Linked DNA regions of Saccharibacillus brassicae. Each later gene encodes a partner of the first gene's protein in a complex. Links are inferred from orthologs where the notes say so. Each region holds a gene or a part of one and is shown in the gene's direction. Other genes may lie near its edges.

Evidence for each region.
Region 2: the proteins of secY (region 1) and secG are in contact, whole or in part, in a crystal structure (PDB 5AWW), measured with the Thermus thermophilus proteins. The link is inferred for Saccharibacillus brassicae from one-to-one orthologs. Residues at the interface, in WP_096411648.1 of Thermus thermophilus: Leu14, Gln16, Arg17, Phe20, Ile34, Pro35, Pro37, Ile72, Arg108, Arg109, Asn112, Gln113, Arg116, Ile117, Ile120, Pro145, Gly146, Trp147, Phe152, Phe155, Val156, Val159, Thr160, Val162, Ala163, Gly164, Ala166, Leu167, Trp170, Glu173; in WP_223903268.1 of Thermus thermophilus: Tyr5, Ile9, Tyr12, Leu13, Ala16, Leu19, Val20, Val23, Leu24, Gln26, Glu27, Pro28, Gln30, Gly31, Ala32, Asp34, Leu35, Met36, Gly37, Gly38, Ser39, Ala40, Asp41, Leu42, Phe43, Ala45, Arg46, Val48, Tyr53, Thr56.

Annotation. Positions count from the first base shown.
Region 1 is NZ_CP041217.1:1,801,211-1,807,065, reverse strand. What follows is about bases 2,856-5,845. They hold secY (preprotein translocase subunit SecY), read left to right. Parts: upstream 2,856-3,696; coding sequence 3,697-4,995; downstream 4,996-5,845. Other genes in these bases: map (type I methionyl aminopeptidase), read left to right, coding at 5,735-5,845; FFV09_RS07595 (adenylate kinase), read left to right, coding at 5,085-5,729; rplO (50S ribosomal protein L15), read left to right, coding at 3,257-3,697; rpmD (50S ribosomal protein L30), read left to right, coding at 3,014-3,199; rpsE (30S ribosomal protein S5), read left to right, coding at 2,856-3,000. Also shown: rplX (50S ribosomal protein L24), read left to right, coding at 1-183; rplE (50S ribosomal protein L5), read left to right, coding at 216-758; FFV09_RS07635 (type Z 30S ribosomal protein S14), read left to right, coding at 831-1,016; rpsH (30S ribosomal protein S8), read left to right, coding at 1,050-1,448; rplF (50S ribosomal protein L6), read left to right, coding at 1,480-2,022; rplR (50S ribosomal protein L18), read left to right, coding at 2,108-2,476; more of rpsE, read left to right, coding at 2,500-2,855; more of map, read left to right, coding at 5,846-5,855. UniProt on the Bacillus subtilis protein: The central subunit of the protein translocation channel SecYEG. Consists of two halves formed by TMs 1-5 and 6-10.
Region 2 is NZ_CP041217.1:2,724,843-2,730,497, forward strand. Bases 1,363-4,152 are described here. They hold secG (preprotein translocase subunit SecG), read left to right. Parts: upstream 1,363-2,535; coding sequence 2,536-2,769; downstream 2,770-4,152. Other genes in these bases: rnr (ribonuclease R), read left to right, coding at 3,016-4,152. In the rest of the region: FFV09_RS24485 (aminoglycoside adenylyltransferase domain-containing protein), read left to right, coding at 1-474; murI (glutamate racemase), read left to right, coding at 549-1,322; more of rnr, read left to right, coding at 4,153-5,655. UniProt on the Bacillus subtilis protein: Involved in protein export. Participates in an early event of protein translocation.

The DNA of each region.
Region 1 (5,855 bases):
CAGAAGCCAAGCCAAAACAACCCGCAAGGCGGAATCGTGGAGCAAGAAGCTTCGATCCACGTGTCGAACGTGATGCACGTTGACCCGAAAGACGGCGGCAAAGTAACCCGCGTAGGTTACAAGACGTTGGATAACGGCAAAAAAGTGCGCGTTGCGAAACGGTCCGGAGAAGTTATCGAATAATATCATTTTTTTGGAAAGGAGGTTCATCTTTCATGGTAACAAGACTGAAAGAACGTTATTTGAACGAAAGCACTCCTGCTTTGATGCAGAAGTTCAACTATACATCGGTAATGCAAGTTCCTAAGCTGGAGAAAGTTGTCATCAACATGGGTGTCGGCGAAGCCGTATCCAACTCCAAGGTTCTGGACACTGCCGTAGCCGAACTTGAGCAGATCGCAGGTCAAAAGCCTGTTATCACTCGTGCTAAAAAGTCGATCGCAGGTTTCAAACTGCGTGAAGACATGCCGATCGGAACGAAGGTTACACTGCGCGGCGAGCGTATGTACCAGTTCCTCGACAAACTGTTCAACGTTGCGCTTCCGCGCGTACGTGACTTCCAGGGTGTATCCAACAAAGCCTTCGACGGCCGCGGCAACTACACACTGGGTCTGAAAGAACAGCTTATCTTCCCAGAAATCCAATACGATCAAGTGGACAAAGTCCGCGGTATGGATATCGTCATCGTAACTACGGCGAAAACGGACGAAGAAGGCCGCGAGCTGCTCGCAGGTCTCGGAATGCCTTTCGCAAAATAATATCGGCCAGTATCTAGGGCCATGATCCATGACCCTGTTCTTCCGAAACTATCCAGGAGGTGTCAGGCTAAAGTGGCAAAAACTTCGATGAAAGTTAAACAGCAACGTACACCAAAATTCAAAGTGCGTGCTTACACGCGCTGCGAACGTTGCGGTCGTCCACACTCGGTGTTACAAAAGTTCAAGATCTGCCGTATTTGCTTCCGCGAATTGGCTCATAAAGGCCAGATCCCTGGCGTTAAAAAAGCAAGCTGGTAATTACCGCATAACAAGGAAGGAGGTTCACACATTATGACTATGTCCGATCCGATTGCAGATATGCTTACACGCATTCGCAACGCGAACGTGGTGCGTCACGAGAAAGTCGAAATGCCGGCTTCCGCGATGAAAAAGCAAATTGCCGAGATCCTGAAACGCGAAGGTTTTATCCGCGACGCGGAATTCGTACAGGATAACAAACAAGGCATGATTCGTATTTTCCTGAAATACGGTCAAAACAACGAACGCGTTATTACTGGTCTGAAAAGAATCAGTAAGCCTGGTCTGCGCGTGTACACGAAGAGCAACGAAGTTCCTCGCGTACTGGGCGGCCTGGGTATCGCGATTATCTCCACGTCCAAGGGAGTTATGACCGACAAAGAAGCTCGTCAAGCGAAAGCTGGCGGCGAAGTAATCTGCTACGTTTGGTAATCACGTCAGAACACAAGGAGGTGCAACAAATATGTCGCGTATTGGTCGCAAACCAATCGAAGTACCGGGCGGTGTTGAAGTAACGCTGAATAACACGGCGATTACGGTCAAAGGCCCTAAAGGTACTCTCACTCGTGAACTTCATAGAGATATGAAAGTAACGGTGGAAGCTAACACAATTACGGTAGAACGTCCTTCCGACAACAAAGAGCATCGTTCCCTTCACGGAACGACCCGCAGCGTTGTCAGCAACATGGTAAGTGGTGTAACGGAAGGTTTCTCCAAGTCGCTTGAACTGGTCGGGGTCGGATACCGTGCCAGCAAGTCCGGAGAAAAAATCGTCTTGAACGTAGGCTACTCCCACCCGGTCGAAATCACGCCGGAATCGGGAATCGAGTTCGAAGTTCCTTCGAACACGAAAATCATCGTTCGCGGAATTGACAAAGAGCGCGTAGGCGCTTATGCTGCTCAAATCCGTAAAGTACGCGAACCTGAGCCGTATAAAGGCAAAGGGATCAAGTACGAAGGCGAACGCATCATCCGTAAAGAAGGTAAAGCCGGTAAGAAGAAATAAACCGTTGCCTTTAACCTTATCCACAACCATAGCTTGCTCATGTAAAGCTGCTTAATAGGCAGATTGGGAAGGAGTGAAAGTACTCATGATTACCAAAGGTGATAAAAATAAAGCTCGCTTGAAAAGACACTTGCGTGTACGCAAGAAAATTCAAGGTACGGTTGAGCGCCCTCGTCTGAACGTATACCGTTCGGAAAAGCACATCTATGCCCAACTGATCGACGACGTAAACGGTGTAACCATCGTTTCCGCATCGACTATGGACAAAGAGCTGAAAAGCGAAATCACAAACGGCGGCAACGTTGAAGCTGCTGCCAAAGTTGGCACACTGGTTGCAAACCGCGCTAAGGAAAAAGGTCATGCCGTTGTCGTCTTCGACCGCGGAGGATACCTCTACCATGGACGGATTCAAGCACTGGCCGACGCAGCCCGCGAAGCCGGACTGGAATTCTAAAACGAAAAAAGGAGGTTAACGACTTGCGTGTAGATATGAGCACTGTAGGAGAACTGACGGAGCGCGTTGTACACATCAACCGCGTAGCTAAAGTTGTAAAGGGCGGACGCCGCTTTAGCTTTAGCGCACTGGTTGTCGTGGGCGACGGCCAAGGCAACGTTGGAGCAGGAATCGGCAAAGCCGGAGAAGTTCCGGATGCGATCCGTAAAGGTATCGAAGATGCCAAGAAAAACCTGATCCACGTTCCTCTCGTCGGAACAACAATCACTCACCTGGTAACGGGTAAATTCGGAGCGGGCAGCGTACTGCTGAAACCGGCATCCGAAGGTACCGGAGTCATCGCCGGCGGTCCTGTACGTGCAGTACTGGAACTGGCAGGCGTAGGCGACATCTTGACAAAATCCCTGGGTTCTTCGAACTCCATGAACATGGTCAACGCGACTTTGGAAGGATTGTCCCGTTTGAAGCGTGCCGAAGATGTGGCAAAGCTTCGCGGCAAATCCGTCGAAGAACTGAGAGGCTAAGGAGGGAACAACAATGGCTAAATTGGAAATTACCCTCGTACGCAGCCTGATCGGACGTCCGAAAAACCAACGCACGACCGTCAACACGCTCGGACTGCGTAAAACGAATCAAGTCGTCGTTCAAAACGACAACGCTGCGATTCGCGGTATGGTCAACCAAGTCAAGCACTTGGTTTCCGTAAAAGAAATCGAAGCTTAAATCCATCGCTCCGCAAGGAGCGAATTAATAGAATGAATCAAGGAGGTGCAACGAACGATGAAGTTACATGAGCTTTCTCCTGCTCCAGGTTCCAAAAAAGAGCGGAAACGCATCGGTCGCGGTACGAGTAGCGGTACGGGTAAAACAGCCGGACGCGGTCACAAAGGCCAAAACTCCCGCTCCGGCGGCGGTGTTCGTCCAGGTTTCGAAGGCGGTCAGAACCCATTGTACCGTCGTCTGCCAAAACGCGGATTCGTTAACCCGACCCGCAAAGAATACGCCATCGTCAACATCGAAGAACTGAACAACTTTGCAGAAAACACCGAAATCACTCCTGAGCTGCTTAAGGAACAAGGTATCGTCAAAGATGCCAAGAGCGGTATCAAGATCCTTGGCAATGGCGATGTGACGGTGAAATTGACTGTCAAAGCAAACAAGTTCTCTCAATCTGCGGTGGAGAAAATCGAGGCTGCCGGCGGTAAAACCGAGGTGATCTAATGTTCAACACCCTGAAGAATATATGGCGGGTCGACGACCTCCGTAAACGAATCCTGTTTACGCTGATGGTTCTGGTGATCTACCGTATCGGTACGTTCATTCCCGTTCCGGGAGTCAACACGGACGTGCTTCAGTCGGCTAACGAAGCCGGCAGCCAGTTGATGGGACTGCTGAACACCTTCTCCGGAGGGGCGCTCATGCAGTTCTCGATCTTCGCCCTCAGTATCTATCCGTACGTTACGGCATCGATCATCGTGCAGCTGCTGTCGATGGATGTCATTCCGAAATTCACCGAGTGGTCCAAACAAGGTGAACACGGTAAGAAAAAGCTGGCGCAGATCACTCGATACGGCACCATAGTTCTGGGTTTGGTTCAGGCGTTCGCCACGGCGATCGGATTCAACCGCATTTATAATGCGGAGATGATTCCGAACGCTACGACCGTCGATTATATCCTGATTGCGATCGTCCTGACTGCCGGTACATCCCTCTTGATGTGGATGGGCGAGCAGATCACGGAAAAGGGCATCGGCAACGGGATCTCGATTCTCATCTTTGCCGGGATCGTCGCAAACATTCCGGGGTATATCTCGACGACGGCTCAATCCGATTTCATCGTGGACGGTCAAACGTTCTTGAACGCGATGAAAACCGTGATTATCGTTCTGGTCTTGATCCTGATTATTGTCGGTGTTATCTTTATTCAGCAGGGGATCCGGAAAGTTCCGGTCCAATATGCGAAGCGGGTAGTCGGCAATAAAATGTACGGCGGTCAAAACACTCACATTCCGTTGAAAGTCAACGCTGCGGGTGTCATCCCGGTTATCTTCGCCGTTTCTCTGCTGCAGTTCCCGGTTATTCTCGCAAACTTCTGGTCGGGCTATGCCTGGGCAGCTTGGGTGCAAAACAACTTGAACTACAGTCAACCGCTTGGCATGGCGCTTTACGCGCTCATGATCATCGGTTTCACGTTCTTCTACACCTTCGTGCAGATCAATCCGCAGCAGATGGCGGAGAACATGAAGAAAAACGGAGGTTACATCCCAGGAGTTCGTCCGGGTAAAGCGACCGAGAAGTACATCACTCGCGTGATGTCGCGTCTCACCGTGACCGGTGCGGTATTCTTGACAGTCATTTCCCTGCTGCCGATCGCGTTCGGTTCGCTCTCCGGTCTTCCCCAATCGGTTCAAATCGGCGGCACTTCGCTGCTGATCGTCGTCGGGGTTGCGCTGGATACGATGAAGACGATTGAAAGTCAGCTGATTAAACGGCACTATAAAGGTTTTATCAATAAATAGCTCAGGTTCCGGACGGGTCCGACTCCATGCGCTCGCCCGGCGCCTTTTGTGCGGTTAGGCATGGGTTAGACGTAAGGAGTTGACATGACGTGAACATTCTATTCATGGGGCCTCCCGGGGCAGGTAAAGGAACACAGGCACAGGTCATTGTCGATGCATTCGGTCTTCCTCATATTTCGACGGGCGATGCTTTTCGCCTGGCGATCAAAGAGGGAACCCCAATCGGGGTCAAAGCCAAAGAATACATCGATCAAGGGCTGCTCGTACCGGATGACGTAACGAACGGTATCGTCCGCGAACGGCTGAGTCAGCCGGATTGCGAAAAAGGTTTCTTGCTCGACGGATTTCCGAGAACTCTGCTGCAGGCCGAAGCTTTGGATACACTTTTGCTCGAGTCTGGCCGTAAGCTTGATCATGTTATCAATCTGAATGTCGATCCGGAGAAGCTTCTTGTCCGGATTACGGGTCGTCGGATCTGCAGAACTTGCGGAACGACCTATCATGTAATCTTCAACCCGCCGAAGCAGGAAGGCGTGTGTGACAAAGACGGTGGCGAACTTTACCAGCGTCCGGATGACAATGAAGAGAGCGTACGCACGCGGCTTGAGGAATATGCAAGCAAAACGGCGCCTCTGATCGATTACTATGCAAACAAAGGCTTGCTGCGGCAGATCGACGGAGACCAGGAGATCGGTACGGTATCGGAAGGTATCCTATCCGTACTGCGAGGTTAACTGTAATGATCATTTGCAAGTCCGAAACGGAGCTCGGCTTTATGAGAGAAGCGGGACGGATTGTGGCTGAGACTCACCGTGTGTTGGAGAAAGCGATCAAGCCGGGCGTTACGACGGCCGAACTTG
Region 2 (5,655 bases), 920 kb from region 1 along the record:
GAACGGTACGCTTCCGATCCGCACTATTTGTGCGCGGACTACGCGGATGACGATCTGGCCGCGCAGGTCACCGTCGCCTACGAGCGCGGCGTCGCTTTGTACGGTCCGCCGCTGCGCGATTCGTATCCGCCGGTGCCCAAGCATGCTTATCTGGAGTCGGTCTGGAGCGACGTGCGCGGCGCCGAAGCGGAGATTACGGACAATCCGGTCTATCTGACGCTTAATTTGTGCCGGGTGCTGATGTTCCTGAAGACCGGGACGGTCGCTTCGAAAAAAGAAGGCGGAGAATGGGCAGCTTCGGCGCTCCCGGAATGGACGGACGTGGTGCGGCCCGCGCTTGAGGATTACGCAGGAGACATCCGAAGTGCCCCGGCGGTGTCGGAAGCCCGGCTGACGGCTTTTGCGCAGGACATGCTGCGGGCGATCGCCGAGCAGGCGGCTTTTCATGGCGTTTCCCTGCGGGGAGGGCTATAATAAGAGGCTGAAGAGACTCGACCGACGAGGCTCCACCAATGAGACCAAATCAACGAAACGGCAGGGGAAGCAGCATGAGCATCGCTTTTTTTGACTCGGGGATCGGAGGGCTGACCGTGATGCGCGAAGCGGCCCGCAGCCTTCCGAACGAGGACTTTATTTTTTTCGCGGATACGCTGCATGTCCCTTACGGGCCGAAGACCAAAGAACAGGTGACGGAATACGTCTGCGAAGCGGCGGAGCGCATTTTGGGCCAAAGCGTCAAAGCACTCGTCATCGCGTGCAATACGGCGACCAGCGTAGCGGCGACCGAGCTGCGGCGCACCTACGACGTGCCCGTGATCGGGATGGAACCGGCGGTCAAGCCGGCCGTCGAGATGAACGGGGCGAGCGGGCGGCGCGTGCTGGTGCTGGCGACCGAACTGACGCTCAGCCAGGCCAAATACCGGGATCTGGTGTCGCGCGTGGACGATCTGGGGATCGTCGATTCGCTGCCGATGCCGGAACTCGTGGAATACTGCGAAGCGCTGAAGTTTGATCCGGCCGAGCTCGGTCCTTACTTTTTGCGCAAATTCGACCGGTTCGACCTAAGCCGCTACGGCACGCTGGTGCTCGGCTGCACGCATTACCCGTATTATGCGGAGCTGCTGGAACAGATTCTGCCGCCGCATATCCGGGTCATCGACGGAAGCGCCGGCACGGTGCGGAGAGTGGCGCGCGTTCTCGAAGAGCGCGGGCTGGCCGGCGGCGGAAGCGGGCGCGTGCGGTTCATGAACTCCGCGGACGATCCGGCCTATCAGGCCAAGCTTGAGCGCGCGTGGGCAATTTTGAACGGCGTAATGCTTTGAGATTTGAATAGGAAAAGAACCCGAAAGAATCAATAAAAAGCTCCCGCCGCGTACGGTCGGAGCCTTCACGGAAGCTGCGCGGACTTGCGATCCGCCTTTCCGATCTTCGAAGCCTGCGACTCGTCTCAGGCTTTTTTCTCGCGCCCGCGCAGGGCAAATCCCGCTCCGAACGAACGTCCCGCAAGGCCGGGCAGGATGCACAAAACGACTTCGTTTCCGCATATGAAAACGGTAACAAAATCCGCTTTTCGACCTAAACGGCCCATCAAGCTCCGGCAAAGTGCCGCAGGCTGCTTTTTCAGCCGCATTTTCAGAGCTAAATCGAGCAAACGGGAGGTTTTCCGCGAAAAGGAAAGATCCGGCTTCGTGGGAGATTCCAATGTCAGCTTTTAACGCCCAAACCCGCAAAAAACGCTCAGGTTCATCCTTTACACGAGGTGTCAGAAGGGGTTAAGATACGGTTCATAAAAGCAGCATATCACCGCGCGAGGCGCGGGAAAATTGCCGCTTCTTCCCGGACTTTCGAAGCTTGGCACATCGAACGTTCCGGCATGCCGCCCACTTTTCGGAAAGGATGATGAGATTCGTCACTCGAACACGAAGACCCAGATTAGACTGCTGAATTTTTCGATAAAAACGGGGGAACCGATCGAGACGCCGCGCAGGCGCTCATGGGGTGAAGCCTGACGCTCTCCGGTACGCCGGATCTGCGGCAGGCGGGGCGACTCTTGCGTCCCAATCCGTCAGCTAACCTCGTAAGCAGAGCAGGAGAGGTGACCTTTTTCGCATCTTTCGAAAACCAGGCCATTCTCACACGTCACACCGGAGCCACATCAGCAGAGGAGGAAAAAGCATGTCGGATGCCATGATCATCATGGCCATTCTGGTCCTTACGGCCGTATCCGCGGGATACATTCTCTGGACCGACCGTACGGTTCAAGCCAAAGAGCAGCGCCGTTAAGCGCGAGCTTGTCAGGGCCGTACGTCCCCATACCGTCAAATGAACCGAAGCCGCGCCGCGGGAGATCCAGCCGCCGCGCGGCTTCTTAATGTCCGCTTGCAGGGATCGCCCATTCTTTTCCGCATCCGGTCTGCCCTTGGTCGATTGTCAAATACCGAGAACTATGGTAGACTAAAAATGCTGTTTTCCATTTTAGAAACTCTGATTCAATCGATACAGGATACGCGGCTTACGCTTAGGAGGTTAAACGACATGGAAATCTTTCTGAAGGTAGTTCTCTTGATCTTTGCTGTCGGTGTGATCACGGTCGTACTGCTGCAAAAAGGCAAAAGCGCAGGCTTGGCCGGCGCAATTTCCGGCGGTGCGGAGCATCTGTTCGGCAAAAGCAAAGCTCGCGGCATGGACTTGGTGCTTGAGCGCACGACCGTCGTACTGGGTGCCGGATTCGTAATCATGGCGTTGTTGACTACGGCTCTGACCAACTAACCCGGCGATCGGGGCGGTTGGACTGCCCGGGAAGCCTTCGTTGATCCTTGGATTCAAGGGAGACGAGGGCTTTTTTTTGTATATATTCAAATAAATGCGTACGAAAAAGCAAGCAAGGATTAAGCATGCGCCAGCGCGGGTACTTTTAACGTATAATAGAGAATGTAGAAGAAAAAATCGAGCATTCGCGATCTGCAGCCGATCGGGCGGTCTGTAGGCAGCCGGAGCCATTTTGAGGTGATAACCATGATAACGGAAGATATGCTGCTGGGCTTTATGCGCGAGAGCGCCTACAAGCCGATGACGCACCAGGAACTGGAGCAACATTTCGGCATCGACGATGCGGAACAGTTTCGGGAGTTTATGAACATGCTCAACGGACTTGAAGAAGAAGGCAAGATCGTACTGACGCGTACCCAGTGCTATGGCGTACCGGAACGTATGGATTTGCTGCGCGGACGTTTGCAAACGCATGCCAAGGGCTTCGGTTTCCTGATTCCCGAGGATCGCGAACACGCGGACGTATACATTAACGCGAACGACATGCTGAGCGCGATGAACGGCGATACGGTGCTGATTCGCATCGCGTCGCGCCGTTCTTCGAACGGACGCATGGAAGGCGAAGTGGTGCGGGTCGTCAAGCGCGCCGTGACGCAGATCGTCGGCACGTACCAGGACGAGGAATCGTTCGGCTTCGTGCTTCCGGACGACAAGCGCATCACGCGCGACATCTTTATCCCGGCCGGACGGTCCGGAAGCGCGCTGAACGGCCAGAAGGTCGTCGTGAGCATTATCGCCTACCCGGAAGGCCGCGCGGCGGCCCAGGGCGAAGTTATCGAAGTGCTGGGCTATAACAGCGACCCGGGCGTCGACATCCTGTCGATCATCCGCAAGCACCAGCTGCCGGAGTCTTTCCCGGACGAAGTGCTCGAAGAAGCGGAGCAGGCGCCGGAGACGATCTCCGACGAAGAGATCAACAGCCAGGGCCGGCGCGACCTGCGCGGCAAGCAGATCGTCACGATCGACGGCGAAGACGCCAAAGACCTGGACGACGCGGTCAACGTGGAACGCCTTGAGAACGGCAACTACGTACTCGGCGTGCATATCGCGGACGTCGGCTATTATGTCAAAGAAAACTCCCAGCTCGATCAGGAAGCGTATAACCGGGGCAGCAGCGTGTATTTGGTGGACCGGGTCATTCCGATGCTGCCGCCGCGCCTGTCCAACGGCATCTGCAGTCTGAATCCGCGCGTGGACCGTCTGACGCTGTCGTGCGAGATGGAATTCGACGCGTCGATGAAGCTGGTTCGCTACGATATTTTCAAAAGCGTGATCAAGACGGTCGAGCGCATGACGTACAAAAACGTGCGCCGCATGCTCGAAGAAGAAGATCCGGAACTGCAGGAGCGCTACGGCTATCTGGCCGACACGTTCCGCACGATGCAGGAGCTGGCGCTCAAGCTGAACGGACGCCGCATGAAGCGCGGCGCGGTCGATTTCGACTTCGAAGAAGCCAAAGTGCTGCTCGACGACCAGGGCAAAGCGATCGACATCGTGACGCGCGAGCGCTCGATTGCCGAACGTATCATCGAAGAGTTCATGCTGGCGGCGAACGAGACGGTGGCGGAGCATTTCAGCAAAGCCAAAGTTCCGTTCCTGTACCGCATCCACGAAGACCCGGATCAGGAGCGTCTGGAATTGTTCGCGGCCTTCGCCGCCAATCTGGGCTATCAGGTCAAAGGCACGCGCGGAGGCACCATCCAGCCGAGCGAGCTGCAATCGCTGCTGGAAGAAGTGCAGGATACGCCGGAGCAAAAAGCGATCAGCACGCTGCTGCTGCGCTCGATGAAGCAGGCGAAATACGATTCGGCCAATCTCGGCCACTTCGGCCTGGCGGCCGAATATTATACGCACTTTACGTCGCCGATCCGCCGCTATCCCGATTTGGTCATCCACCGGGTGATCGGGGAAGTGCTGGACCACGGCGGCAAGCTGTCGCAGTCGCGCGAGGAATACCTCAATATCCGCATGCCGGACATCGCGCAGCAGTCGTCGATTCGCGAGCGCGTGGCGGTCGATGCGGAGCGCGATACGGCCCAGCTCAAAAAAGCCGAGTACATGCTGGACAAAGTCGGCGAGACGTTCGAAGGCGTGATCGGCAGCGTAACGAGCTTCGGTCTGTTCGTGGAGCTTGAGAACACGATCGAAGGCCTGATCCATATCAGCAACCTGACCGACGATTATTACCACTACGACGAGTCCCGCCTGACGCTGGTCGGCGAGCGCACGTCGCGCATCTTCCGCATCGGCGACCTGGTCGAGATCCGCGTGTCCAAGGTCAGCATGGAAGAGCATACGATCGATTTCGAGCTGGTGGATATGAAAAAGAGCGCGTTCCGCGGCGGCCGTGGAGGCCGCGGCGACGGTGCGCCGAGCGGCGCGCCAAGAGGCGGACGCGGCGACAAGACCGGCAAAGAAAAGTTCGGCAAAGATAAAGGCAAAGGCAAGAAAAAAGGCAAAAAGCAGGGCGATGTCTTCCGTCCGAACGGAGCGGCAGCTTCCGCTCCGGCGGCGGGCACCGCACCTGCGGCGGCCGGCAGCGGCACGGCGGAAGCCGGCGCTCCGACCAAAAGCAAGCGTACCCGCAAGCGCAAAGGCAAAGGCGGCGGTGCCGCCCTGCCTGAAGGCACGACGGTGATCGCGCCTGCGGCGCAAGTACCGGGTGCGGGCGACGAAGCCGGCGCTCCGGGCGGCGGCAAGCGCAGACGCAAAGGCGGCGGCGTGCCGGAAGCAACCGGCAGCGGCGAAGCCGGCGCAGGCGCACAGCCACGCCAAGGCAAAGGCGGCCAGGATGGCGGCTGGACCTTCGGCGGCGTGCCGACCGGA